DNA from 3 places in the Pantoea alhagi genome. Region 3 is predicted to be linked to each of the others. Evidence: predicted binding sites of a transcription regulator. Region 3 holds the regulator's gene; each other region holds the start of a gene.
What was found. Region 3 encodes CRP, which controls carbon source genes, mostly activating them, when cyclic AMP is high. Its sites were predicted from a motif close to ATGTGANNNNNNTCACAT; they were not measured.

Region 1 (10,005 bases), 1.7 Mb from region 3:
GGGGTCAGCGCATAAACCAGTTCAGGCTTATGGTTAGCATCTTTATAGTTGCGTTCCGGCGCGTTCAGCGGGATGCCCGCTGCGTTTTCACGTGTGAATCCAGCCTCGGCGGCGGATTTGCCAGGATGCACCTGAATCGACAGCGGCTGTTCGGCACACAGCACTTTAAACAAAAAGGGGAGCTCGCCAAAACGTGCCGCCACTTTTTCTCCCAGCAGGCCCGGCTTATCTGATTCGATCATCTCCCGCAGCGAGCGCAATTCGCCATTCACTTCAATTCTGGAGCTGCTTTTAGGATGTGCGCCCATCCATAGCTCAGCCATCGGCTGCTGTGTCGGATTCTCAATGCCATACATCTCAGTTAGTGCCGTTTTACTGCCCCATGCGTAGTTTTGCAGTGAATTGTGAAGCTTAAACATGATCTCTCCTTTTACTGGCGGCTGACCGCAGGTATTAAAGCAGAACGTGTTTTCGAAACCTGGACGCAAGTCAAATAAGGACGATTGGCTCGCAAAATGTTAAATTATTGTATGTCACACTATGGCCCATGCCCGCTGTGTCGGATAGTCACAGGTCAGGGCTTTTTAAATCATATGTTTGTGCTAAAGGAGAGAAGTAATGGCAGCCAACCGCATTGAAAAAGATTCAATGGGACCTATTGATGTACCGGCTGATAAACTGTGGGGCGCGCAGACGCAGCGCTCGCTGGAACACTTTCGCATCTCTACAGAAAAAATGCCTGCCGAGCTGGTGCATGCGCTGGCGTTAACCAAACGCGCCGCCGCAAAAGTTAACAGCGATCTCGGCCTGCTGCCGCAGGAGAGAGCGCAGGCGATTATTCAGGCTGCGGACGAAGTATTGGCGGAAAAGCATACCGCTGAATTCCCGCTGGCTATCTGGCAGACCGGCTCCGGCACACAAACCAATATGAATATGAACGAGGTGCTGGCCAACCGCGCCAGTGAGATCCTCGGCGGTGAGCGTGGCATGTCTCGCCTGGTGCATCCAAATGATGATGTCAATAAAAGCCAGAGCTCCAATGACGTTTTCCCTACCGCTATGCATGTGGCGGCGGTGATCGCTCTGCGTGAGAACCTGGTTCCGCAGCTCAATATACTGAAGCAAACGCTGCAGTCTAAAGCGGAAGCATTTAAAGACATCGTAAAAATTGGCCGTACCCACCTGCAGGACGCCACGCCGCTGACGCTGGGCCAGGAGATTTCCGGTTGGGTAGCGATGCTGGAACATAACCTGAAGCATATCGAGCAGAGCGTGCCGCATCTGGCCGAGCTGGCGCTGGGCGGCACCGCCGTTGGCACCGGACTGAATACGCATCCTGAGTATGCAGTACGTGTTGCTGAAGAGCTGGCCGCGCTGACCCGTCAGCCGTTTGTCACTGCGCCGAATAAGTTTGAAGCGCTGGCGACCTGCGATGCGCTGGTGCATGCGCACGGCGCGCTTAAAGGTCTGGCGGCCTCGCTGATGAAAATCGCTAACGATGTGCGCTGGCTCTCATCTGGCCCGCGTTGCGGCATCGGTGAAATTGCCATTCCGGAAAATGAACCCGGCAGCTCTATTATGCCGGGCAAAGTTAACCCGACCCAGTGCGAAGCGATGACCATGCTTTGCTGTCAGGTGATGGGTAACGATGTGGCGATTAATATTGGCGGCGCGTCCGGCAACTTTGAACTGAACGTGTTCCGTCCGATGGTCATTCATAACTTCCTGCAGTCGATTCGTCTGTTGGCAGATGGTATGGATAGCTTTAATCATCACTGCGCCGTAGGCATCGAGCCAAACCGCGATCGTATTACGCAACTGCTGAACGAGTCGCTGATGCTGGTGACCGCGCTGAATACTCATATCGGTTACGATAAAGCCGCTGAAATTGCTAAAAAGGCGCATAAAGAGGGGCTGACGTTGAAAGCGTCCGCGTTGAAGCTGGGCTATCTGACGGAAGAAGAGTTTGATGCCTGGGTTCGACCAGAAGAGATGGTTGGCAGCATGAAGCAGTAAATTATCTCCCGGGGCCAGCTGGCCCCGTTTTTTCTCTTTGCATCTGACCATTCAGCGCCGTTATGCCATCTCCCTTTGCCTGTCATCTTTCCCTTAAACCGGGCTTACTGGCCTGTCGCAATAAAGATGCAGTCGCGGGATCAACAGCCACAGCGGATCCGCCTGCGGCTTATAGCGATGGGTAATATTATCCGCATCATAATTTAACAGCTCACCTAATACCGGCACCTGTTGCCGATCCGGACAAAGCACCAGCAGCGGGGAAGGGCAGGCCAGCTGCGTCTGTTTTTGCTGCTCTTTATCCCAGATACGTGCAATCGGCTGCACTTTAACCGGCCGCTTGATTTTCAGCTTCGCGCCCGCAGGCAATGACTGCACCGCGATCAGCTCCTGCTGTACCTTCTCCGCCCATTGTTCACGGGTCCAGGGCGCCTGCGCGCGGCCCGCCTTCAGGCTCTTTTCCAGCTTTGCCTCAATCTCCTGCGGCGTCACATTTTTAATAATATGTTTGTTGGCCCAACCGAAGCGCACGCTGTCTGGCGCATCCAGCAGGGTAATGGCGCGGTAGGCGTTTAGCGTTAGCAGGCCGCGCAGATGCGTATGCACAAATTCAAAACGTGCTTCACTTGGTAAGCCAGATTCCACGGTAATGATCTGCTCCAGCCGCGCCTTAAGCAGATTGATTTTATCAACCTGCTGATGGAGAAGGGCATGCTGGTGGCTGTCTGCTTCAAAGCAGAGCGCGCCGGGTAAGCGTACAGCGGCCTTGGTGCTGATATTTTCCGACTGACGTTGAATAAACAGACGACAATAGTGCTGCAAAGCAAGCTGTCGCGCCTCATCCCCCAAATGCTGGGTTACGCTGATTTGCGTTATGGGATCGTGTTCAGTACCTTTTGCTACTGGCGGTAACGAGAACACCCGGCCGACCAGCAGCGGCAGCGACGTTAAATGTTGCTGGAGGATGCTAAGCTCCTCATCAAGCTGATCAGCGCACTGACGCAAATCTTCCACTAAGTCATAACGAGGCATGGCGGCTCCTGCGGTGAAAAATAACATTAGTTACAACATACATATTAATAATTAAAAATACCAGTCCAGCAACCGGGAAATCATCAGTCAGGCAGAAAAAAAGACCGCGCCAGGGCGGCCAGAAGAAGGCGGGCTAGAGTTTTTTACTGTGGAGTTGGCTGGCGACAAGCAACGCCAACAGCAGCATTACGGCAATAAATGTCGTAATGCCTGTCCAGCCCCAGGCGTGCCAGAATACGCCGCCCAGGGTGCCCGCAATGCTGGAACCTGCATAATAGCTGAACAGATACAGCGATGAAGCTTGCCCTTTGGCGCGCCGCGTACGTGGGCCAATCCAGCCGCTGGCGACGGAGTGGGCGGCAAAGAATCCGGCTGTAAACAGCATCATTCCCGGGAAAATCAGCCACAGCGAATTAAAAAGCGTGATAAGCAGGCCACACAGCATCAAAGCCGTGGAGAAAAACAGAACCGGGCCACGTCCATAGCGGGCCGTCATCGCCCCCGCTTTGGGTGAGCTCCATGAACCGGTGAGATAAACCACCGACAGCAGGCCAACAACCGCCTGACTGAGAAACCAGGGCGCGCTCAGCAAACGATAACCAATGTAATTAAATAGCGTAACGAAGGCGCCCATCAGCAAAAAACCCTCCGCAAACAGCAACGGTAAACCGCGATCGCGCCAGTGCAGGCGAAAGTTAATCGCCAGGCTACGGGGATTAAGTGAAGCTGGCCGAAAATGACGCGAAGCAGGCAGAATTTTCCAGAACATCAGCGCTGAAGCCAGGGCAAAACAGCCGATCACGGCTACCGCCACGCGCCAGGAGCTAAAATCAGTAATAACGCCGCTCAGCAGACGACCGCTCATCCCGCCAATAGAGTTTCCGCTGATATATAAACCCATGGAAAAGGCAACCACACTGGGATGAATCTCCTCACTCAAATAGGTCATACCGACCGCAGCCACGCCGCTTAGCGATAAACCAATCAGCGCCCGCATAATCAAAATGCCGTGCCAGCTGTGCATGGTGGCGGAGATCAGGGCGCATATCGCTGCCAGCAGCAGCGCGATCACCATTACCGGCTTGCGGCCTACGGCGTCGGAAAGCGGTCCGGTTACCAGCAGCCCCAGTGCCATAAGAGCGGTTGAAATTGACAACGAAATGCTGCTTGTTGCGGGCGAAACACCAAATTCATGGGAAAGCACTGGCAAAATAGGCTGAACGCAGTAGAGCAGGGCAAAGGTGGCGAGACCTGCGGAAAACAGCGCCAGCGTTACGCGCATAAACTGCGGCGTGCCGCGTTTGATATAGAGGTTTTTATTCACGACAGCGGGCGAGACACGCTGAACCTTGTCAGCGGGTAACGTCACGCCCTGAGATGAGCGTTCCACAATAGTTCCTTATTTAAACATCAACTATTTAATTGTGGGGCGACCTTATTATACTGTCTAATATATTAATTATCTGAATTGATACATTTAAAATATGAATATCGAACTTCGCCATCTTCGTTACTTTATAGCCGTCGCGGAAGAGCTGCATTTTGGCCGGGCGGCGCTGCGATTGAATATTTCACAACCGCCGTTAAGCCAGCAAATTCAGCAGCTTGAACAGCAGGTAGGCGCTTGTTTGCTGGCGCGCACTAATCGTAGCGTTCAGCTTACCGCTGCGGGACATCAGTTCCTGCAGGATGCGCGCGTGATCCTGTTGGATGTTGAGCAGGCGGCCAGCCGCGCCGCGCGTTTACATCAGGGAGAAGAAGGGGAGATACGTATCGGTTTTACCTCATCGGCGCCTTTTATTACCGCCGTTTCCGATGCGCTGTTTACCTATCGTCAGCGTTTTCCGCAGGTGCATATTCAAATGCAGGAGATGAATACTCGCCAACAACTGACGCCTTTAAGCGAAGGGCGACTGGATTTTGGCGTAATGCGTAACACGCCCCTGCCGGAAACGCTGGCATGGCAGCTGCTGCTGCGTGAGCCGCTTTGCTGCATAGTGCATCATGCGCATCCTTTGGCGAGTCAGCAAAGCGTCTCGGTTACTGCCCTGGCCAACGAACCTTTTGTTTTTTTCGATGCGCAAAGCGGCACCGCACTGTATGGCGAAACGATGGCGCTTCTGCAGCGCTACCAAATTCAGCCTTATATCACGCAGGAGGTTGGCGAGGCGATGACCATCCTTGGCCTGGTTGCCACCGGGCTGGGCATATCTATCTTGCCCGCCTCTTTTCGCCGTGCGCAACTGGCAGGCGTGGTCTGGTTGCCGCTACAGGAAGCGGATGCCTGGTCGGAAATGTGGTTGGTCTGGTCAAAACAGCGTGAAATCAGTGCGCAAATGAAGCAAATGAAATCCTTGTTGCTCACCGGGTCGCAGGCCTGATTGATTATTCACTCTCTGCCTGGCCCTGTTTTTGTGCAGTAAATCACATTCCGAATCAAATAGTTGACGCCTGTTAATATCTCATCCACCATAGCCTGAGCAGGTTTATTTTGAAGCGCGAAAATAAGTGGGAGCAGGGGTAGTGATAGCGGACAGTCAACCTGGTCATATTGACCAGATCAAGCAGACAAACGCTGGGGCTGTATATCGCCTGATCGACCAATTTGGCCCGATATCGCGTATTGAGCTTTCCCGGCGGGCCCAGCTGGCGCCAGCCAGTATCACCAAAATTGTCCGTGAAATGCTGGAAGCCCATCTGGTACAGGAAACGGAGTATCAGGAGCCGGGCAGTCGTGGTCGGCCTGCGGTTGGCCTGATTCTGGATACCGTTGCCTGGCACTATCTGGCCGTTCGGATTGGCAACGGCGAGATCACGCTGGCGCTACGCGACCTCAGCAGCGCGCTGGTTACCGAAGAGACCCGCTCGCTGCCGGTGCAGAGCGAGACGCCGCTGCTAAACCGCGTTATCCTTGAAATCGATCAGTTTTTTATCCGCCATCAGCGCCAGCTGGAGCGGCTGACCGCCATCGCCATTACTTTGCCCGGTATTATTCATTCCGGTAAAGGTATGGTTCATCGCATGCCGTTTTATCAGGTCGCTGATATGCCGCTGGGGCCGGAACTGTCCGCCCATACTGGTCTGCCGGTTTATATTCAGCATGATGTTTGCGCCTGGACCATCGCTGAATCACTGTTTGGCGCATCGCGCGGGGCCAGCGATGTTATCCAGATCGTCATTGATGATAATGTCGGCGCAGGCGTAATCACCGGCGGACGCCTGCTGCATAACAGCCGCAGCGCGCTGGTTGAAATTGGGCACACGCAGGTGGATGCGTATGGCAAGCAGTGCTATTGCGGCAACCATGGTTGCCTGGAGACGGTCGCCAGTATCGGCAGCATTCTGGAACTGACGTCACAGCGTATGCAGACCGCGCTCAGTTCTATTCTGAATCATCAGCCGTTAACGGTGGAGTCACTGTGCGATGCGGCACTGAATGGCGATCCGCTGGCACGCGATATCATTACAGGGATTGGCAATAGCGTTGGGCGCATTCTGGCCATTATGGTTAATCTGTTCAATCCGGAAAAAATCCTGATTGGCTCTCCGCTTAACCGCGCCGCCGAGGTGCTGTATCCGGCAATCGGCGCCTCGATCCGCCAGCAGGCGCTGCCAGCTTACAGCGCCGATATACATGTTGAACCCACCCAATTCCCCAACGTCGGCACGATGCCCGGCGCTGCGCTGGTCAAAAACGCCCTTTATAACGGTGAACTGCTTATCAAACTGTTGCAGGGCTAATCTAATTTCAGTTATCACTAAAAAATTGCGCTAACGCAAGCTGTGCAAAAGCGCGATTTCCTACACTGTGCAACATAAACCGATGATTAATGTTTAACTATTTCAGGCCGACAGCCTGCCGGAGTGTTGCTATGCTGAGTCGTCTTTTCATTACCGGTACGGATACCGCCGTCGGTAAAACAGTTGTTACACGTGCCCTGATGCAAAAACTGGCGGAAACGCACCCGGCGGTAGTGGGATATAAACCGGTAGCCAAAAGCAGCCAGATGACGACAGACGGGCTACGTAATAAAGATGCGTTGATATTACATCGCGCCTCCACGCTTGATGTGCCTTATGAAGCGATCAATCCCGTTACGCTGCTTGAAGATGAAATCAGCACCCATCGCGGCGAAGCCATTAACTATGCGCGTCTGAGCAGCGGCCTGCAGGCGTTAGAAGCGCAGGCCGATGTGGTGGTAGTGGAAGGGACCGGCGGCTGGCGCAGCCTGATGAACGATCTGCGGCCGTTATCCGACTGGGTTATTCAGGAGCAGCTGCCGGTGGTGTTAGTTGTCGGCATCAAGCTGGGTTGTATCAGTCATGCCTTACTGACGGCGCAGGCGATCATTAACGATGGTCTGCCGTTGATGGGCTGGGTCGCCAACCGCATCAATCCGGGGCTGGCGCACTATGCGGAAATTATCCAGGTGCTGCAGGAGAAAATCCCGGCGCCGCTGTTAGGCGAGCTGCCTTATTTGCCTCGGGCCGAAGAGCGCGAGCTGGCAGATTATATCGATCTGTCTTCGCTTTTACTGCCGCAGGCTGTCGCCTGATTCGCAGAGGGTATACGCACAGTTACCGAATAAAGCGCGGGGGCAGGAAGAAAATGCCCTACGCAAACAAGGTAACCATTTTTTGATGCGCCCACAGGGCGCATCTTATGTTTAGCGACTGAGTGCGCGACGCGTACGGCCTGAACTCAGATAATCAGCAATATAATCCTGCGAAATTTCGCCGCTGTAGCGGCCTTCTTCATCCACAATTGGCATCCATACCATATTATGTTCATAGAGTTTTGACAGCACCACACGCAGGTTTTCCTCCGCTTTGCCGGTTACGGTAAAGTTGTGCAGTTTCTCCTCGCAGCAGCCGCTGGCTCCGCGCGCTTCACGCCGTTTTACAAAGCCCAGTGGGCGATCATCGCTATCTACCACGGTAATCGAGCGCATATCATTATCATCCATGATAACGAATGCTTCTGACAACGGGGTGGACCGCTTAACGGTAAGGGTTTGCTGTTGGTCGGTCACGTCGCCAGCCTGGACCAGCAGCAATCGTTTCAGCGTACGATCCTGGCCGACAAAAGAGCCAACAAACTCGTTGGCCGGTTTCGCCAGGAGTTCGTCAGGCGTGGCGCACTGCACAATTTTTCCCTGACCGAATACAGCGATGCGATCGCCCAGCTTGAGCGCCTCATCAATATCGTGGCTAACCAGCATGACGGTTTTCTTTAACTGGCGCTGCATTTCCAGAAACTCGTTCTGAATTGCCTCCCGGTTAATCGGATCGACCGCACCGAAAGGCTCATCCATCAGCAGAACCGGCGGATCCGCCGCCAGCGCACGAATGACACCTATACGTTGTTGCTGCCCGCCGGACATCTCTTTCGGATAACGATGCAGAAACTTATGCGGATCGAGTGCCACCATATTCATCAGCTCGCTGGCACGATCGCGGCAGCGTTTTTTATCCCAGCCGAGCATGCGCGGCACGACAGTGATGTTTTCTTCGATAGTCATGTTAGGGAACAGGCCAATCTGCTGAATCACGTAGCCGATATTGCGGCGCAGGGTAACGGTATCCTGAGTGCTGGTATCTTCACCGTTAATGGTAATTTTACCGCTGGTTGTCGGGATCAAACGGTTTATCATTTTTAGCGTAGTGGTTTTTCCGCAGCCGGACGGGCCAAGCAGCACGCACATTTCTCCCGCTGGTACGTGCAGGTTGACATTATCTACCGCATTAAACGTCGTGCCATTTTTCTGAATGAAGGTTTTAGTCAGGTTTTCCAGCTTTATCATTATCGAATCCCCTTCGGTGTCAGCACCAGCTGCAGGCGATGCAACAGCCAGTCAAGAATAATTGCCAGGAAGCAAATCAACAGTGCGCCTGCGATCAGCATACGAATATCACTGCCGCTAATGCCATCCAGCAACAGCAGGCCCAAACCGCCAGCACCAATAATTGCCGCAATCGCCATAACGCCTACGTTCATCACCACCGCCGTACGAATACCGCCGAAAATAATCGGCAGGGCAAGCGGGATCTCCACCCAGCGCAGGCGTTGCCAGAAGGTCATGCCGATACCGCGCCCGGCTTCGCGCAGACCAGGCGGCAGACTTTCCAGCGCGGTATGGGTATTGCGTACAATCGGCAGCAGGGAATAGAGAAATACCGCTGTAATCGCCGGCACCACGCCAATACCTTGACCAATAAGGGAAAAAAGCGGGATCATCAGACCAAACAGCGCGATAGAAGGGATGGTAAGCACAATGGTAGCGATCCCCAGCACCGGGGTTGCCAGCCATTTAAAGCGCACAATTAAAATGCCCAGCGGCACGCCAGCCAGAATAGCGCAGCCAACCGCCACCAGAACCAGCCACAGATGTTGCCAGCTGAGGGCGACAAGGTGAGGCCAGTTGTCGATCATATAGTGTATCGTATCCATAGCATCTCCTTACAGCATGCCTTTAGACTGCAGAAAATCGCGGGCGACCTGCTGCGGTGACTGATGATCGATATCGACCCGTTTGTTGAGCTCAGTAATTACGTCATCTGTGATCAGTGCAGAAAGCTGATTGAGCGCCTCCGCCAGACCTGGATTCGCCTCCAGTACCTCTTTACGCACCAGCGGCGTCACGTTATAGCTGGGAAAGAAATGCTTATCATCCTCCAGAATTTTCAGGTCAAAGCCTTTTACCCGTCCGTCGGTGGTATATACCAGCCCGGCCTCGACAAAACCGTCGCGAATGGCGTTATACACCAGCCCCGGATCCATCTGGCGGATTTGCGGACGATCCAGCGTTAATCCATACAGTTTTTGCAGCGGCTTCAGACCATCGGCGCGCCCGGCAAACTCCAGGTCCAGACCCAGCATCCAGTTATGGCCCGGATCCTGTTTGCGGATCTGCTCAATACGCGCCACCAGCTGTGAAACCGTGGTGATATGCTCTT
Region 2 (10,005 bases), 260 kb from region 3:
GGCGACACCCTGACCAGCGAAAAAACGGTGATAGTCGATGCCGACAGTGAACAGCCGCCCTTTGGCGTATCAATTAGCGCCGTTCAGCGAGGAAATGAGCTGATAAGCTGGGGCTCGCTGGAATCCGGATTAAATATTTTCGGTACAACGCTCTCCTCCACCCCAGCCGGCACGCGGGTCGATATTGCGTTTCACGGCAAACATTATCAAACCGCTACCGTTGGAACAGGCTCATGGGAGCTGACCATCCCGGCGGAGGATCTCGTCTCACTGCCGCTTTCCAGCAGTGAACTTATTACCGCCACGTTAGGCGAGCCTGGTCAGCATAGCCTTTCCGACGCAAGGATGCTGACATTCGTGGATGATATTTATGATTACACTCCCTATATCTCGTTTGACAGGCCATACAGTCAAGTTATCAACCCTGGCGAGATAGACGAGTCTCTGGTCATCAGAGGGAATATTAGTAACTTACGTAGCCCTTCGACAGTCCTGGTTGAGTTCGGAGATAAAGTCCTGGATACCACGACAGATAAAGTGGGTTACTGGAGTGTGCGTATTCCCACCTCGGTGTTAAGCGCAATGCATGACGGCGTTTATGCATTGAAAGTCACCACCTGGTATAGCGATCGAAACGCTGATGTGGTGAAGCTCGAAAAAGAAACCCCGCTGGTTATTGATACCGATAACAATACGCTTCCCGTACTGACCATAGATACGGTCACTGGCGATAATATTCTGCTGCCGTCTGAGATAGAAAATGGCTTTACGTTAAGCGGTAGCGTAACCAACGTGATGGATGGCAGTAATGTCGGCCTCGACCTCGGCGATCGGCACTATAGCGCCGAAGTTACGAAAGGGCGGTGGCAAATAACCCTTACTCCGGAGGAGCTTCCGCCGCTGGCGCTGGGCGAAATCACCCTTTCAGCCGAAGCGAACAGCTATAATGGTAAAACCGTCACCACCCATACCCAGATCACTGTCAGCGTACCGGATCAGCCACAGATCACGCTCGACCCCGTGACCGAAGGTAATTTCGTTACGCGCGCTTTTAGCGATGTGACGCATTATTTTACCGGCACCATTGCATACGATCTGCCCGGCGCGGCAACATTGATCCTGAACGGAAAAAGCTATCAGGCAAGCGTTGCCAATGGTATGTGGACGGCAGCGGTGCCGGGCGCAGATATTGCAGCCCTGCCTGACGGCCAGCTGCCGGTGACAGTAACCTGGCATCGTTTTGCCGACAATACCAGCGCCGCCAGCGCGACGTCCTTGCTCAAAATCGTGCCCGGCAGCGCTGGCGACAGCTATCCGGTGGGCGTCACGCTGGATGCCATTAGTGATGATAACCTGGTGACCCGCAGCGAAATCAGCGGCGGCCTGCTGCTGAGCGGCAGCGCGTTAAGCCAGCGCACCGTATCTCCGGGCGATGACGTCGATCTGCTGATCAACGGTAAGCATTACCATACGCAGATGACGCATGACGGCGAGGGCGCAACGCCGCGCTGGAGTCTGCTGGTGCCCGCCGCCGATTTGGCCGACAGCGACTCGGCAATCATCAAGGTCACCAGTCGAGGGCTGAGCGCGTCCAGCGAACTGCATATCGTTGCCGATGGGCAGGAACATGTTTCTCCACCGCGGCTGACAATAGACCCACTCAAAGGGTACGAAGATATCAGTGATGATGTGATCACCTCAAGCAGTATACAGAATACCTTTTATATTACCGGCTCCTCAGAAAATCTAACGGCCGGCAGTCAGGTAGAAGTAAGTATGAACGGTTTACACTGGCGAGGTACGGTGAATGAGAAAGGAGACTGGTCAGTATGGGTGTATGGCGACCCGCTGATACCGATGGAAGAAAGCTACTATCAGCTCAGCGCCACCAGCGTCGATGCTGTTTCCGGCGAGCGCGCCTGGGTTGAGCGCACAATGCTGCTCGATCATACTCAAAAACCTGATCCGCTGATTAGACTAAACGATGTGACCGGCGACAACATTCTGCAGCCTGCGGAGCTGGATGACGCGCTGACCATCAGCGGTAAGATGTTCTATTTCGAGCCGCATCAGACGCTGTACATTTCGCTGCTCGATTACGGTAACGGCCCGCAACTTTTTTATGAAACACAAACGCAAGCTGACGGCAGCTGGCGGCTCGATCTGCCCGCCGGTGCCTGGTCCGGGCTGACGGATCACCATTTGTTAACGGTCACCGGAGTAGACAGCCATGGAAAACTTTTCCATCTGGAACAGGATCTCTCTCTGCCTGCTTCGGGTGAATCAACGCTAACGTCTCTGGCCGATTTGGGCCTGAGCGGCGGCGAAAACGCTATTAGCGCCTTGCTGTCGCAATCTGAGGAGACGCAGAGCACGCACGTAACCGCAGATGCACCCGACAGCCTTGCCTTACCGACAGCGTCCAACGATCTCTGGACGACGATGCCCAATCGTAGCGAGGTCGATACCACCCATTATCCACTGGCGCAGCAGCAGGATTTAACCGAGCTGCTGGCGCAGCAAACCCCACTGGCATAACACAGAGAACCCTGCGGCAGCAGGGTTTTTTATCGTTTTTATTACCTGGTGCTTATGGTAAGGAAAATCTGTTATTTGCGTTGCGTTGGCAACGCCAGCAGTGACTGAAGGGACAGGTTTATTCTGGCTAAAAAACAACCACAAACCCTTTATCGCTCGGTTTATAAACGGATTTACTTGTTAATAAAACAGGCGATGACAACGGCAACAGGCGGTTAAAACCCCGTGCTTATCAATCTGCGCTTGATTATATCTGGTATCGCTCGTTCCTCTTCAACCCTGCATACGAGACGATAATCATGAGCAAAAAACCCTGCCTTACCATTGATCCTCTGTTTGAAGACGGCTTCTCTGCCACCTCCCCCGCTGACTATTACGCCTTCGCCAATCTCTCTGGCACCGCGCGCAATGTAGAAAGCGGCAATTACGTTCAGGTTACCCTTAACGGCCAGACTTATCAGGGTCTGGTGGATAAAAATGGCGAATGGCGTATTCCCCTGTCGCCCTCAACGATTACCAGCCTGATTAATGTTGATCCCAGCGTCACTCACGACCTGGTGGTCAGCGTGACCAATAACCAGGGCTACGCCACCGAGCAAATCCGTAAGGTGTCGGTGGTGGATATGTTAGATGGCCGCGCAGCGGGTATCGCCATTAGCCCTATTGCCGGCAATGATGAACTGATCGGCCGTGAAAAGATGCACGGCCAGGTGATCTCCGGCCTGACGGAGCGGGTAGCGGAAGGCGAGATGGTGACCATCACGCTGGAGGGAAAAAGCTGGCAGGTGCCGGTCGATGCCAACGGCGCATGGAGCAGCGTACTGACCCCTGAAATGATGAAAGGCCTGACGCCTGGCGAACATACCCTTTCCGTTAGCGCACCGAGTATTTATGGCGACAGCTACAGCAGCGACGAGCGCACCTTTACCGTCACCAACGAAAAAGGCACCTCGTATGCGGCAGAGATTAACGTCAACAGTATCTCCGGCGATGATCTGCTAACGGCAATCGAGCAGCAAAGCAGCCTGATCGTCAGCGGCACCACCGCCAATGTAGCCAGCGGTAAAGAGGTTTGGGTACAGCTCGGAGACGATATCTATGCCGCAACGGTAAAAAATAATCACTGGCAGGCGGAGATCCCGGCCAGCGATCTGGCGGACCTGAATAAGGGTCCTGCCACACTGATCGCCTGGGTAAAAGATCTACGCGAAACCGCCACCACGGTACGCGAATTTACCGTCGGTGAATCATTAACCATGCCCTATATCACGCTTGATGTGCCTTACAACAACTTTGACGCCGATGACATCCAGTGGGCGCTGCTAACAGAAGTGCTGTCCGGCCATGTCACTAACGTCGCGGCTGGCAGCTACCTGAATGTTACCTTTGGCGACCTGCGCTATCAGGCGCGAGTCGATGAAAATGGCGACTGGCGTTTGCCGGTTGCCCCTGACGATCTGTTATCACAGCCAACCGGCGAGATACCGCTGGTGCTGAGCATCACCAACGCCCAGGGCGAAACCGCTGAACTCAGCAAAACCATCTATTTTAGCGGCATCGATACCGGCAGCGAAACCAGAGTGGTGATTAATCCTGTCTCCGGCGATGACATCATCAACGCACGCGAAAAACAGACGGAGCTGACCATCACCGGGGATAGTTTAAATGTGCCAGCCGGACAATTTGTTGAGTTACGCTTTCCCGATGCGCTGGGCAATAACGCCTTTTTCGGTATTGTTGATCAAACGGGCGAATGGCGCGTTTCGCTCTCTGCCGATGATTTGAAAAATTTACCGGCGGGCGAGCTGCGTATCGAAGTCACGATTCCGGGCGATGATCAGTGGAGCAACCCCAACGGCGGGTCGCTCACCGGCGAGCGCTGGGTGACTGTCGAGCCAGGCGAGGCCACAGAAAATATCGCCTCTTTGACTATCGACTCGCTGGAGGATTATGGCCACCTTACGCTGGACCAGCTCAACGGCTTAACGGTCAGCGGCAGTGCTACCAACATCTCCGACGGCAGTGAAGTCTGGCTACAGCTGGGCGACTGGGCCTGGACCGGGGAAGTACATCAGGGTCAATGGCAGGTCACGATCCCGGCAGATAAAGTCCCTGAGCTACGTACCGGCGGCGTCATTTTCGAAGCCACGGTGCGTAATAACGCCAACGGCGACAGCGCTGACGATACGGTTTACATTAATCTCGATCCGGCGGTGCCGCCTGACGGCCCGTATGTGCGTCTCGATCCGGTCTGGGGCGATGATGTTATTATCCGTACCGACGACCTTCGGCCAGACTATCTGATTACCGGCACCTTTACCGGCAACGACTGGAGCGATATTAGCCTGACGCTGAACGGCAAAAGCTACAGCGCGCAGGTAACCAACGGCAGCTGGATGGTCTGGATCCCGGATCAGGATATCCGCGCCCTGCCCGATGGTGAGGTTCCGATAAAGGTACAGTGGGGCGAGCTAAGCGACACCAGCACCCTGACGCTGAATACCGATACCGACGCGCCGCTATTTGGCGCTACTCTGGATACGGTTGACGGGCAAAACCTGATCACCTCTTTCGAGGTTTATGACAATGGCCTGACCCTTAGCGGCGGTGTGCTGGATGCCAGCATCGCGCCGTTGGGCACGCGCGTAGATATTGAATTTCACAACAAGCACTATCAAACCACGCTGACGGGCGATGCCGCTAATCCACGCTGGAGCCTGACGATCCCCGCCGAAGATATGCAGGCGCTGGACAGCTATGATGCACAAATCGTTCGCGTCACGCTGGGCGAGGCGGGGCAACACAATGTGGTTACTGCCCGAAATCTGGAATTTACCGAGGATGAAGGCAGCAGAGCCTATACTCCGCAAATGCTGATAAACCCGCTGGGCGACAACATTATCGACCAGAGCGAAGTGGACAGCGTGCAGGTGCTCAGCGGCACCAGCCTTTATTTTTGGACCGGGCAGCAGGTTGTGGTTACCCTGGATAATTTACGCTGGGAGACCACCACTGACAGCAGCGGTCACTGGAAAGTGGCCATTCCGGCAGGCGATCTGGCGGGCATTGCCGACGGCGAGCATCGCTTAGAGGCGGGCATCTATTTCAACGATCCCGATAGCGGCGAATGGGCCATCGCCAATGAAACGTCGCTGACGTTCAATACTGGCGCGTCTGACGCCGTGCTACCGGAGAAGACCTTAACGCTGGCCGACCTCGGACTGGATCAGGGGATTGTGGAGGACGCATCGCACAGGGAAAGTACATCACTACCCGATGACGCGCTGACATCTGCCGGATTCGTGTTGCCAGCGGCAACCGGCGATCTCTGGGCGATAGCTGAAAGGGCGGAGCTTGATACAACATCATATCTTATCCCTCCCGCCGCTCCTCAGACAGATCCGCTGATTCATCATCCCGTCTGAACGTCAGGCATAAAAAAACCCGCCATCAGGCGGGTTTTTACGTTCTGCGCATTCAGTCAAGCAGCTGCCGCCCCAGATAGGGATTGGAATGCAGCAGTTGCATCAGCTTTTGGGCACTACCTGATGGGCGGGTGCGTCTCGCTTCCCAGCTTTTCACTGAAGAGACGCTCACGCCCATCACGCGGGCAAATTCATCAATTTTCATACCGGTCATTTCGCGCAGGCGTTGTGGTTCTGGCACTGAAACCGTTTTTTCTTGCTGCGCTAAAGGGGCACCAACGACATTCCGTGTTAATACAATTTGTTCAAGACTGCTAAGTAACTCAACCATGGGGTCTTTTACTTCCATAGCAAACTCCTAAAACTCACTTTGAACAACGTGAAGGAAAACAGAGATAAGAACCTGAAGCCCAGGCTCAGAATGCCGGTTTGTTGCATGAATGAAGGGGTCAGAGCTGTGCAACATAAATCGGGAATTTAAGTATTAGATGATTCCTGGAGTTTTGCCGCCCGATTTTAAAAAATTTTTTGATCTTGCTGGCGGCTTTTAGCCGTGCCGCCAGTTAGCGCCTTACTTGGCCTGCATTCTGCTTAAAAAGGGTTATCACAACCACGGAATCGCTAACTTCACGATAATTCGTGATTAATTCATTCTTCCCCATATTCAGCCTAATCGCATTGATCTATGCTTTAGGCACCTTAAAAAGGCGGCGAGAGGCGGCCTTATTAAACAGTGAGTTTGTTAATTTACAGGAGTAAACGCTATGGCGACCGGAGTTTCCCGCGGCTGGACGCGTCTGTGGCTGCCGTTGGCAGCAGTACTGGTCATCCTGCAGCTTACCGGCTGCGGTGATAAAGAGGGTGAACAGCGCAAGGCCTTTAGTGACTTTTTACAGAATACCGTCATGCGCAGCGGCGAACATTTGCCTGCGCTGAGTGAGGATCAAAAACAGCGCTTTGGTAATTACGCCAGCGATTACGCCATTATTTATGGCTTTTCACAACAGATAAACAAAGCGGTGGACCAGGGTCTGCGTCCGGTAGTGGACGAGCTTTCCGCGCTGCGTGTTCCGCAGGATTATCTTACGCGCCGCGATGCGCTGCGTCAGGCAAGCGGTACGCTGAGCGTGCTGGCGCAGCAGCTGCAAAACGCAAAAAGCCAGGCGGACAGCAGCAAAGCCGCGCTGAAACAGCCTGACGATCTGAAGCCGATTTACGATCGCGCCTATACCCAGGTCGTTACACAGCCGGCAGCTACCCTGCAGCCGCTGCTGCCAGCGCTGCAATCGCTGAGTCAGGATGTGGTGCAGGCAGGCGATTTTCTGCAACAGCAGGGGACGCGCGTTTCCTTCAATGATAACGGCGTGCAGTTCCCCACCCAGGAACAGGCCAGCCAGTACAATACGTTAATGAGCAACGTATCATCGAAAGCGCAGGCGCTGACGCAGGCGCAAAACGCCGTTCAAAACGGGCTACAGTAAAAACCACAGCGGGTGCCCTGTAAATTACGGCACCCGCATTTCGGTCCAGGCAAAAGTGTGATCTGCCGCATTTTCATCCAAAAGTTTATTGTGATCAACATCACAATTTAGAAACAAATTGGCAGCACTAAAATGTGACATTTATCACATAAAACCGTATGAGTGCGGTGATTATTTCAGCATGACGCTTTTCAGGAAGCCTCTTTATGTGATCCTACTCACGAAAAACGCCCTTTTCCCTCCCCAAAAAGCGTGATCTCTCTCACTTCATCTGGCTCACTACGCAGCGTCATAAACGCATGCTAGAGTCCGCCTGCATACAGTAATTCGACGGCTCCCCGCCGAAGCGTCTTAACAAAATCACGCGCTCTCTTATTTGTCAGCGCGTAACAATAAGGGGTGTGTTTTTATGTCCTCATCAGTCAAGGTCAAGGTTCAAAGCTTTGGTCGCTTTCTGAGTAATATGGTGATGCCCAATATCGGTGCGTTTATCGCCTGGGGTATCATCACTGCGCTATTTATTCCTACCGGTTGGTTACCTAACGAAACGTTAGCGAAACTGGTTGGCCCGATGATTACCTACCTGCTGCCGCTGCTGATCGGTTATACCGGTGGCCGTCTGGTAGGCGGCGATCGCGGCGGCGTCGTTGGCGCGATCACCACCATGGGCGTGATCGTTGGTGCCGATATGCCGATGTTCCTTGGTGCCATGATTGCCGGTCCGCTGGGCGGCTGGGCGATCAAAACCTTTGACCGCACGGTAGAGGGTAAAATTAAAAGTGGCTTCGAGATGTTGGTTAACAACTTCTCCGCCGGCATTATCGGCATGCTGCTGGCTATTTTGGCGTTCCTTGCCATTGGTCCGCTGGTGGAAGGTCTCTCCCGTATTCTTGCCGCTGGCGTGAATGTCATGGTGCAGAACAACCTGCTGCCGTTGACCTCTATCTTTGTGGAACCGGCGAAAATTCTGTTCCTGAATAACGCCATTAACCACGGTATCTTCTCGCCGCTGGGCATTCAGCAGGCCAGCGAAGCCGGGAAATCCATATTCTTCCTGATTGAAGCGAACCCGGGTCCGGGCATGGGCGTGCTGGTGGCCTATATGTTCTTTGGTCGGGGCAATGCGAAGCAGTCCGCTGGCGGCGCAGCCATTATCCACTTCCTGGGCGGCATCCACGAAATCTACTTCCCATATGTGCTGATGGCGCCGCGCCTGCTGCTGGCGGTGATCCTCGGCGGTATGACTGGTGTCTTCACCCTGACGCTGCTTAACGGCGGCCTGGTTTCTCCGGCTTCCCCGGGTTCGATCCTTGCCGTCCTGGCGATGACGCCAAAAGGGGCCTACTTCGCCAACATCGCCGCTATTCTGGCTGCTTTCGCCGTCTCCTTTGTAGTGTCCGCAATTCTGCTGAAAACCAGCAAAGTCAAAGACGAAGACGATATCGAAGCGGCAACCCGCCGTATGCAGGATATGAAAGCGCAGTCTAAAGGTCAGGCGGGTGCGCCTGCTGCTGCGATGAACGGCGATCTGAGCCATGTGCGTAAAATCATCGTTGCCTGCGATGCCGGTATGGGCTCCAGCGCGATGGGCGCAGGCGTGCTGCGTAAGAAAGTGCAGGATGCCGGGCTGACGCAGATTTCCGTCACCAATACCGCCATCAATGCCCTGCCGGGCGATGTTGACCTGGTGATCACCCACCGCGATCTGACCGAGCGCGCCATGCGCCAGGCACCGCACGCACAGCATATTTCGTTGAATAACTTCCTCGACAGCGGTCTGTACAGCGATTTAACCGCGCGTCTGGTAGAAGCGCAGCGCAGTGCCAGTCATCGTGAAAAGGTAACGGCTACCCTGAGCGACAGCTATGACACCAGTAACGAACATCTGTTTAAGCTGGGCGCCAGCAACGTTTTCCTTGGTCAACACGCCGTCAACAAGGAAGAGGCGATCCGCTTTGCCGGTGAGCAGCTGGTGAAAGGCGGTTATGTTGAGCCAGAATATGTCGATGCGATGCTGGAACGTGAGAAACTGACGCCAACCTATCTGGGCGAATCCATTGCGGTGCCGCACGGAACGGTTGAAGCGAAAGATCGCGTGCTGAAAACCGGCGTGGTGTTCTGCCAGTATCCGCAGGGTGTACGCTTCGGCGAAGAAGAAGAAGATATCGCCCGCCTGGTAATTGGTATTGCCGCCCGTAACAACGAGCATATCCAGGTTATCACCAGCCTGACCAACGCGCTGGATGATGAAAGCGTAATTGAGCGTCTGGCCAACACCACCAGCGTGCAGGAAGTGCTGGATCTGCTGACCGGTCAGCCCGCCTGATCGCTTACTTAAGTTAAGGGGCCACGTCGGCCCCTTACCCTTTTCTTGTTTAAAGGTTTAGCAACGATGAAAGCATTACATTTCGGTGCCGGTAATATCGGTCGTGGATTTATCGGCAAGCTGCTGGCAGACGCCGGTATTGAACTGATTTTCGCCGACGTGAACCAGGCCGTGCTTGATGCGCTGAACGCGCGCCACCAGTATCCGGTTCACGTTGTCGGTGAGCAGGCGCAGG
Region 3 (10,005 bases):
ATAAACTGGCTGTGCGTGACCCAAAGTTTCATATCGTTCAGATAGCGGGTATTAAACGCTGGCTCCTGCATCGCCTGGCTCAGGGAGTTAAACAGCGCATTATGCGCCTGATTAACGCGTACCCGCTGCCAGGCAAGCTTCTGCGGTGATGCCTCGCTCCCCAGCAGCATCCGTAAAGCATCCTGATACGCTTCCAGTGCATCATGCGCATTCTGCCGCAGTAGCCCGCTTTGCCACTGCGGCCACAGCCAGACCATGCCGCCAAAAGCGATGCAGCATCCCATCAGCGTATCCATCAGACGCGGCAACAGGAAATGCGCGCCGTTTAACGACAGCAGCTGTAATGAATAAACGGCGGTCACGGTAAAACCGATGGTTGCCCAGCCGTAATATTTACGGATAAACAGATAGCTGACTAAGGTAATGATCAGCATGATTAACAGCACCAGCGATTCCGGTACCGCAAGACGCAGGGCTGCAGCGGCGATAATCAGCCCTGCCAGCGTGCCAAGCGCGCGGTGCTGGATACGCACACGCGTTGCGCTGTAGCCATTCTGACTGACGAACATGATGGTCATTAAGATCCACCAGGGTTTCGGTACGTTGAACGCCAGCGCCAGTACGCTGCCGAATACCAGCATCACCGCAAAGCGTGCCGCGGTACGCAGAGCGGAAGATTTAAATGACAGATAGCTGCGCAGCGCGGAAAGCAGCGGCAGCCGACGCTGGCGATCGGCCATAAGATCGCGACGATAAAGAGGGCGCTGGGTACGCAGCACGCGGGCGATGCGGCTGAAATGGTAATAACAGAAGTGGCCGACCGGATTCTCCGGATGCCGACGCGCAATTTTCTCCAGTCCCAGCAGCGGTTTTTCCATGGTGAAACGTGATGGCAGCCGGTGATAAAGCATGTCGTCCGCCAGCTCGCGCAGCCGTACGGCGATGGTTTGCGCGTTCCAGCGGATAACCGCTTCCGCATGGCTTCGCTCTACCAGCTTTTGCACCTCTTCCGGCTGATGCAGACTAACGGCAATATGCTCCTGCAGATCGAGTGCCACCTGAAAAGCACGCGTCAGGCGTCGATGGTTATGATCGCGGTTAGCGGCCAGCATATGCATTTGCTGATAACAGGTGTTAATCAGATCAACCACCTTTTGCTGGCGCGCCAGCAACGGGGGCAAGGCTTTTTCCGGATTAGTAAGCTGCGTCAGCAGGGTATATTTGGCTTCGCAGTAATCCGCCAGTTCGCGATAGAGCAGGCTGAGCGTCTCCCGCATCGGCTGCTCTTTCCACAGCCGGAACCAGAACCAGTTAAACAGCCCGTACCAGAATGTACCGCCGATATAGAGCAACGGCGGCCCCCAGATCGGCATATTGCCCACCAGGCCGAGCGTAAAAATAGCGGCAATTAAGGAAGCTGGCAGCAGACGTGCATGAAGCGGGCCGATTTCGCCGGTTACGCCCAGCACTAACGCCATGACAAACAGCGTCGCGGGCAGGGGCACCTGCTGTAGCGATAGCCACTGAAGAAGAAAACTGCTGAGTGCGAACAGCGAGCCGCCTGTGATCAGGCGTTTAAAGAAGCGGCGGTGTGGGGTATCGAGTCCGGCAATATTGCAGCAGGCGGGAACCAGCGAGAAGAGCAATCCTTTTTGCAAATCCCCCAGTAGCCAGCCAAAGGCCACCGGTAAACAGAGCACCAGCGTCTGACGCAGGGCATAGTTCACTTCGGGATGATAAATAATTCTCCGCCACATCGCTACATCACCAAAACAGACACGGCGTGATGCCAGGCACCACGCCGTGTCTTCAGAGTAGCTTAACGGGTGCCGTAAACGACAATTGTTTTACCGTGAGCGGAGATCAGGTTTTGATCTTCCAGCATTTTCAAAATACGGCCCACCGTCTCGCGTGAGCAGCCGACGATCTGGCCGATCTCCTGACGGGTAATCTTGATTTGCATCCCGTCCGGGTGCGTCATCGCATCCGGCTGTTTAGCAAGGTTGAGCAGCGTCTGTGCAATACGGCCGGTCACGTCAAGGAAAGCTAAATTGCCTACTTTCTCTGAAGTCACCTGCAGGCGACGAGCCATCTGGGAAGAGAGACGCATCAGAATGTCAGGATTAACCTGAATCAGCTGACGGAATTTTTTATACGAAATTTCAGCCACTTCACAGGCGGTTTTCGCGCGTACCCATGCACTGCGTTCCTGGCCTTCTTCAAACAGGCCAAGCTCGCCAATGAAATCACCCTGATTAAGATAGGAAAGAATCATCTCTTTGCCTTCTTCATCTTTGATCAGTACCGCAACCGCACCTTTTACGATGTAATAGAGCGTCTCGGCCTTTTCACCCTGATGAATCAATGTGCTTTTTGATGGATATTTGTGAATATGGCAATGTGACAGGAACCATTCGAGTGTAGGGTCTGTTTGCGGTTTGCCGAGAACCATTCGCTATTATCCTCTGTTGTAATCGTGCCCTAAATACAGGGGGCAGTTTTCCCTGTCAGGCGTTGAAATCTTCAAGCGTTTCCTGCTGGAAATTTATACGGGCAACTGCGAGGCCTCAAGGCGTGCCGTCGTCCCGTTTTCGTTTCATAGAACGAAAATATTACAGCTTTGTTTGTAGCACAGCTTTATCTTACTGTCTCCTGTTGTCTCGCTTCAGCTTGTGCTGAATCGGACAATTGCCGTTTAGCTGATGAACGCCCCGGCTGACAATTTGCTTACTTATCAGGGGCCGGGCAAGAGAGAGTGGCATGCCTCTTATTCGATTTTTTTGCCTTCTATCAGGCGTTTCACCAGCGGCAGCATAATCAGCTCCATCGCCAGTCCCATTTTTCCGCCCGGCACCACCAGCGTATTAATATGAGAAATAAAGGAGCCCTGCAGCATCGCAAGCAGGTAGGGGAAATCGATATCTTCCAGCCCGCGAAAATGAATCACCACAAAGCTTTCATCCAGCGAAGGAATAGCACGTGCGGCAAAAGGGTTTGAGGTATCTATGGTGGGTACGCGCTGGAAGTTAAGATGGGTACGTGAGAACTGTGGCGTAATGTAATTAATATAATCTTCCATTGAGCGCACCACGGAATCCATCACCGCTTCGCGGGAATGGCCGCGCTCGCTGGTATCGCGCACCAGCTTCTGGATCCACTCCAGATTCACGATGGGCACCACGCCAACCAGCAAATCCACTTTTTCTGCCACGTTATGCTGCTGCGTCACCACGCCGCCGTGCAGTCCTTCATAAAACAACACATCCGTTGGCTCCGGCAACGGCTGCCACGGCGTAAAGGTACCTGGCACCTGATTCCACGGCACCGCCTCATCATAGGTATGCAGGTATTTACGTGACTGGCCACGGCCATTTTCGCCATATTCAACAAAGGTTTGCTCAAGCAGGCCAAAGTCGTTGGCTTCTGGTCCGAAGTAACTGATATGACGCCCCAAATCGCGGGCTTTGCGGATCGCCATATCCATTTCCGGGCGCGTATAGCGATGGAAACTGTCACCCTCCAGTTCAGCGGCATGCAGATTAAGCTGCTGAAAAATCTTACGAAAGGCAAGGCTGGTGGTGGTGGTTCCCGCTCCGCTGGAGCCGGTCACCGCGATGATCGGATGTCTGGCTGACATAAATACTCTCTGGATTAAATCGGGCGATGAGCATTGTTATCACGTTTCGGTCAGAGGTGTCATCATCGGGCAGGCCCGCCAGACCACGTTAATGTGACGAGCCGCACAGAGCTGACCGCATCACTATCCTTCGCGAAACTGACCGCGCGGCATAATATTGACCGTTTCATGCAGTTCCGACCAGACCAGCACGGCTTCGCCGCTTTTCAGCTGACGTCGGACATCTTCCACCTTTTCCGACAGGGAGCGCTCCTGCTCGCCATAATCCGTGCCTTCGCGCAGTACAAAACCTTCAATCAGGTTATCCAGGGTTTCCGGGGAGAGATCTTGCCAGGGAATAATCACAGCTTAGTTATCCAGATAAGGTGATAGCCATTGAGGAATACGCTGCTCCAGCCACATTTGCGGGCGACGTAACGTGCCGCCGACAAAGCCGACATGGCCACCATATTCCGTTAGTTGATATTCAATGTTAGCAGGTAATCGCGCCATATCAGGGATCACCTCATCGGTCATAAAGGGATCGTCCTGCGCATGGATAATTAACAGCGGCTTACGTATGCCGGGCAGCAGCGGCATGGCGCTGGCCCGTCGGTAATAGTCACCGGCATCGGCAAAACCGTGGGCGCGGGCGGTGATGGCATCATCAAAGTCACGCAGGCGCTTTAACGCGTTAAGCTGCAACAGATCTACCGGCAGCGTGCCGGGCCAGGCCTGTAGTTTGCGGCGGGCGTTGAGCTTGAGCTGGCTTAACAGATAACGCTGATAGACGCGGGAAAATCCCTGCTCAAGTTTGGCGCTGCACGGTTCCAGCATTAGCGGCGCCGAAACCGTAACGGCGGCATCCAGCGGACAATCATCGCCCTGTTGGCCCAGCAAACAGGCCAGCATGTTTCCGCCCAGCGACACGCCGACAGCCACGGTCGGCGCATGGCCCAGAGTGGTTCGCAGCCAGCGTAAAAAGTAGCTGGCATCCCCGGTTTCGCCGGAGTGATAAATACGCCCCATGCGGTTAGGCACGCCGCTGCAGCCGCGAAAGTGCATCACCACGCCCAGCCAGCCGCGCTGTTGCCACACCTGCAGCAGGCCGTGCGCATAGGGGCTATGGAAGCTTCCTTCCAGTCCGTGAAACAACACCGCACGCGGTTTATGCCGCGCCTGCATAGGATCTTCGCTCCATGCAAGATCGATAAAATCGCCGTCCGGCAGATCCAGACGCTGCCAGTGAGGGCGTAAAGAGATCCGGCGGCGAAACAGACGCGGCAGCACCGTTTGCAGATGGGGATTATGCAGTCCTTTCAGGGGAATAAAGGATTCCTGACTGTGATCAAAGCTCATCGTTTCACGCTTGTACGCATTCAGGCGCACTGTTAGTTTAAACGGGTTAACATTTTACCGGGTGAGGAGCACCCATTTTATGGAACTCAGTCTGTTTTTATCGATGCTTGGTTTTCTTTGGGTGGCGGCGATTACGCCAGGGCCAAATAATACGCTATTGACCACGGCCGGCGCCAATTTTGGTTTTCTGCGTTCGCTCCCCTTAATGGCAGGAATTATGCTCGGTATGCAGCTTATGCTGTTGCTGGTGGCATTTGGCGTGGGCGGGCTGATTCTGGTTTACCCCTCTCTGCATCTGTTTTTGAAAATTGTGGGTAGTCTCTATCTGCTGTGGCTGGCGTGGAAAATTGCAACGGCGGCCTATGAAAAAATTGAGATGGGTGAAGCGCCGCCTCGTCCCATGCCTTTATGGCAGGGAGGACTGCTGCAGTTGGTTAATCCCAAAGCCTGGTTAATGGCGTTGGGGGCCGTGGCCAGCTTTAGCCTGGCAGGTGAAGCCTATCGCAGTTCAGTTGTGGCTATCAGCATTGGTATGGCGCTGGTTAATCTGGTCGCTGGCATTCTTTGGCTTGGCTTCGGCACCCTGATAGGCCGTCTGCTGCGTAGCCGCCGCGCATGGAAAATTTTTAATTTGACGATGGGCGTGCTGACTGCCGCCTGTGTACTGTTGATATGGCACTGATTAGCTGGAGGCGCGTACCACCAGCTCACAGGGGAGCCGCTCATGAACCTGTGGTGCCAGCGGATCCTGAATGCGCTGTAACAGCAGCTGTACGCTGCGCGTGCCCAACTGATGCATTGGCTGTTCCAGCGTACTGAGCGGCGGCGAAAGCATTGCGCTCCATGGAAGGCCGTCAAAGCCCAGCACGGCAATATCCTCAGGGATGGCGAGCTGGTGCTGACGTGCGCAGTGTATCGCGCCTACTGCCAGTACATCAGATACGGTAAACACGGCGTCTGGCGGCTCTTTCGCTTCCAGCAGCCGTTTCATGGCCGCAAAGCCCGCCTCGCACTCTACTTCATTAGCATACTCAACGCCGGACCATGACAAACCCAGTTCGGCTAACGCCGCCCGATATCCCAACTCACGCTGTTGCGCATAGAGATAGCGCGGATCGCCATTGATCATCGCAATCCGTCGTCGTCCGCGCTGCGCCAGATGCTGCACTGCCGCCCGCGCGGCCTGTTGATTATCAATAGTGACCGATGAGCCAGCGACATCAGGATCGCCTTCGGCACACTGTATCCAGGGGGAATCGCCAATCATTTGGCGCAGTTCAGGCAGATTGCTTGCCGCATCCATGGTAATAACGCCATCCACCACTTTGCCGCTCAGCAGCGTGAGATAAGCAGATTCGCGCTGGGTTTGTGAATCGGAATTGCACAGCAGAATATGGTAGCCGTGCGCCTCCGCTTCTGCCTCGATGCCGCGCACCACGCGCGAACAGAAAGGATTGATAATATTGGAAACCAGCACAAGCAACATATGGCTCTGAGAGGTACGTAGCTGGCGCGCCAGCAGGTTAGGCTGGTATTGACAGGCGGCAATAGCGGCTAAAACGCGTTCACGGGTTGCAGGCCGAACGCCCTTATAACCGTTCAGCACACGTGAAACGGTCGCGGTCGATACACCAGCGAAACGGGCAACTTTCTCAATCGACATGGAAAACCCTCTGACAACTCACCAATGAATAGCCTGTAGAACATCGTTATACAGTGGCCGATTCAGGTCCATTTTTCATCAGAAAAATCAGACTTTTTTAATTTTGAGATAAAGATAGCGATATCTCTTCTAAGGCAATTTAGCGATTAAACATAATTTTTAATTACTTCATGCTGTATCCGCCTCTCAGCTACAACTGAGCCATCACGATGATAACAACAGGCGGAACGTAAGATGGTGAGGATCACGCGGTTTTTGGCATGGGCAGTGTCGTTATTGCTGCTGGCGACCCAGGCGCACGCCGTTGAGGTTACGGTGGCTTATCAGACCTCGGCGGAACCCGCGAAAGTCGCTCAGGCGGATAACACTTTCGCTCAGCAAAGCGGCGCGCAGGTCAACTGGCGTAAATTCGACAGTGGCTCCAGTGTAGTCCGTGCGCTGGCATCCGGTGATGTACAAATCGGCAATATCGGCTCCAGTCCGCTGGCGGTCGCCGCTTTCCCGTCAATTGACGCTGAGCCTGACAACCTTAGCGTTGCTGCTGGCGCTGTGGTGGCTGGTTACCGCGCTGCAGCTGATTGCGCCGCTGTTTTTATCGCCGCCGCAGCAGGTACGGCTGCGGGCGGCGCTGTCGCTGGGAGCCAGCCGCTGGCAGCTGCTACGTCTGGTTATTTTGCCCGGCGCGCTGCCGGAAATCCTTACCGGTCTGCGCATCGGTTTAGGCGTCGGCTGGTCAACGCTGGCGGCGGCGAACCATCCACCGCTGCTGCATCCGGTGGTACGCACCCATCCGGTTAGCGGCCAGCAGGCCTTATTTGTAAATCAGGGGTTTACAACAAGAATTGTTGATTTAACACCGAAAGAGAGCGACGCGCTGCTGGGCTTTCTGTTTGCCCATATAAACAAGCCGGAGTTCCAGGTACGCTGGCGCTGGCGGGCTAACGATGTTGCCATCTGGGATAACCGGGTCACGCAGCACTATGCGAACGCCGACTACCTGCCCGCCAGACGCATCATGCACCGCGCCACCATTTTGGGTGATAAGCCGTTTTATCGTCCCACCTGAGCCGATCAGGGCAGGGAAAGCAGCGGGGCTGGCTGACCGGTTAGCCAGCCCTGTATATAATCAACGCCCAGCTCGGTTAACAGCGCTTTTTGCGCCTCGGTTTCCACATACTCCGCTACAACGGATACGCGTTTTTCCCGGGCGATGGCGCAGATCGATTTAATAATAATGCGATCGATATTGTCATCAAGGCTGTTTTTAACAAACAGGCCGTCAATTTTAATAATATCGGCGCTAAGGTGTTTTACGCGCTCATAGTTGGCGAAACCGGTACCGAAATCATCTATCGCAATACGAAAGCCTGCCTGACGCAGCGTGGCAATCGCATTATTGACCTGCGGGTTATTGATCAATCCCTGCTCCTCGGTCACTTCGAAAATAACCGCTTCAGAGGAGACGGAAAAGCGCTGAAAAAGGGCAATGATCTCCTCCGCTACTCCCGGCTCGGTCAGCGTCATTGGCAACAGATTAATGGCCAGGCGCGGCGGCGGGTTATTCACGCGTTGACGCTGATGAATAAACGCCACGGTTTCCTTTACTACCAGGCGATCAAACTGGGCGCTAAGGCGAAACTCTGCAATCAGCGGAATAAACCGATCCGGCATAATAAGTTCGTCTGCCGAACGTAGCCGCGCCAGCACTTCGTAATAAAGACAACCCTGTTTACAGGGGACAATCGGCTGTGCAAACAGCACGATATCCTGCCCGGTTAGCGCCTGTTTGATTTTTTGTAGCAGTAAAACCTGGGCGGAGACATGACCAAGCAAGCGTGAATTATCCTCATCCAGCAGCGCTACGCCGCCCGCCATCAGGGCCTGTTCCGCCAGATAATTTAGCTGCCCTGCCAGACGATAAAGATTACTGTTTTCCCTGGTGAATTTACCGGCGGCAAAAGCATAATCGATATCTATCAGCTGGTTGTGCCAGAAAATCCGTTGCTGTTTTAGGCGCGTGCGTAGCTGCGACAGACGCTCGCCGATGCCTTCACCCTGTAGCAGCACAATAACGCCATCGCAGGTGATTTGGTAAACCCCTTCATTTTGCTGCAGATGCGTGCCGATCTCATCAATAATGCAGCGTTTGGTATAGGTTTTCATCATCAGGCCATAATGGCAGCCAAGAAATTTCAGCTGATGCAGATGGAGATAGCAAAGGGTGCCCGATGGATGCTGTTTAAGTTTTTTCTGTAGCGCTCGCAGATTAAGCCGCTGGACCACCGGATCGGTCACGGCAAGGTTAAGCGCAATGCGCTGCAGGCGACGGCTTTTCCAGTATCCCGCCGCGATATAAAGCAGGCTGATGGTAAAAGCGATAAACGCTGAGGATAAAAAGGTGGCGGAAAAGATGGATCTTAACGGCAGCACATCAAGGTTAAAGTGCATCAGCAACAGACAGCAGAGTGCCCAGAGCCAGAGCACGCTCCGTGAGGTGAAGCGCATAATGCCGTAAGTGAAGATAACGAAAACCAGCGGGACCAGATAGCTGGAAATCAGCATATGGCGCACCGGAAAGCAAAGCATCAGCATCAGCGCGGCCAGCAGGCAGCCCCACCAAAGCGCGCTCAGGCAGTTTCCATGCAGGGCTTGACTGGCCCGACGACAGAAAGTAAAGCCGCTGCGCGGCGCGGCCAGCATACGCAGCGGAAAGTAAAACAGAATGGTAAACAGCGTCGCGGAGAGCATCAGGTTTTGCAGACTGAGTACGCTGAACATATCCAGCCTGCCGGTAAAATAGCTGCCGGGCATCTCCGGGATCGCCGGCAGTTTTTGCCCGAGCGCTGCCAGCAGCAGCATTGTCAGGACAGGGGCCAGCGTATTCAGCAGGAGCAGCCGGACACCCAGTCCCTGGTTTCCAAGGTTATAGCGCCAGCGGCGACCAAGCCAGCGGCGAGTCAGCCAACAGCTAACAAACAACGGCGTTAAAAAAGCAAAGGCGAGCGCCGCCGCCAGCGAGAATAGCGGAAAGCAGAGCTGGAAAGTAATAAAGAAAGCCAGATAAAGGGGAACCACGGCCGAGCGGCCGAAAATATAAATGGCGGCGATCGCCAAACCGTAGGGCAAATAGCAAAGGTAAACAGTGCGATCCGCAACCAGGTACAAGGGTGATAAAAAATGGGCAAGTGGCGTGAAAAAAACCAACAGCCCAAAAGCCGTCAGGTTTTTTTTCAGTAAATTTACGCAACGCTCTGACACGGTTTACCCTGAGTTCAAAAAATAAGCAACTTATGCAGGGCGCAATAGTAAAAACATTGAACTCTGCGCACAAGGAAACAGAACGTAAAAAATTCGATAAACGTTGGTT

Region 1: the regulator CRP is predicted to act here: its motif matches at 5,461-5,478, upstream of mlc (sugar metabolism global transcriptional regulator Mlc).
Region 2: the regulator CRP is predicted to act here: its motif matches at 7,577-7,594, upstream of B1H58_RS06870 (PTS mannitol transporter subunit IICBA).

The regions. Positions count from the first base shown of each region.
Region 1 is NZ_CP019706.1:3,754,933-3,764,937, reverse strand. Features, by position in the region: gene manA (mannose-6-phosphate isomerase) at 1-419, opposite strand, end outside; gene fumC (class II fumarate hydratase) at 619-2,016, shown strand; gene tus (DNA replication terminus site-binding protein) at 2,110-3,048, opposite strand; gene B1H58_RS17750 (MFS transporter) at 3,182-4,438, opposite strand; gene B1H58_RS17745 (LysR family transcriptional regulator) at 4,533-5,429, shown strand; gene mlc (sugar metabolism global transcriptional regulator Mlc) at 5,572-6,789, shown strand; gene bioD (dethiobiotin synthase) at 6,921-7,604, shown strand; gene osmV (osmoprotectant ABC transporter ATP-binding protein OsmV) at 7,716-8,852, opposite strand; gene osmW (osmoprotectant ABC transporter permease OsmW) at 8,852-9,499, opposite strand; gene B1H58_RS17720 (glycine betaine ABC transporter substrate-binding protein) at 9,509-10,005, opposite strand, start outside.
Region 2 is NZ_CP019706.1:1,467,836-1,477,840, forward strand. Features, by position in the region: gene B1H58_RS06850 (hypothetical protein) at 1-2,538, shown strand, start outside; gene B1H58_RS06855 (hypothetical protein) at 2,838-5,963, shown strand; gene B1H58_RS06860 (HTH-type transcriptional regulator) at 6,016-6,312, opposite strand; gene B1H58_RS06865 (DUF3053 domain-containing protein) at 6,728-7,444, shown strand; gene B1H58_RS06870 (PTS mannitol transporter subunit IICBA) at 7,854-9,770, shown strand; gene mtlD (mannitol-1-phosphate 5-dehydrogenase) at 9,837-10,005, shown strand, end outside.
Region 3 is NZ_CP019706.1:1,206,185-1,216,189, reverse strand. Features, by position in the region: gene B1H58_RS05775 (YccS/YhfK family putative transporter) at 1-1,757, opposite strand, end outside; gene crp (cAMP-activated global transcriptional regulator CRP) at 1,820-2,452, opposite strand; gene B1H58_RS05765 (phosphoribulokinase) at 2,768-3,637, opposite strand; gene B1H58_RS05760 (YheU family protein) at 3,761-3,982, opposite strand; gene B1H58_RS05755 (hydrolase) at 3,986-4,975, opposite strand; gene B1H58_RS05750 (LysE family translocator) at 5,055-5,657, shown strand; gene B1H58_RS05745 (LacI family DNA-binding transcriptional regulator) at 5,658-6,638, opposite strand; partial or broken gene B1H58_RS05740 (glycine betaine ABC transporter substrate-binding protein) at 6,873-7,157, shown strand; partial or broken gene B1H58_RS20985 (hypothetical protein) at 7,090-7,326, shown strand; partial or broken gene B1H58_RS20980 (TauD/TfdA family dioxygenase) at 7,381-7,704, shown strand; gene B1H58_RS05730 (sensor domain-containing phosphodiesterase) at 7,710-9,896, opposite strand.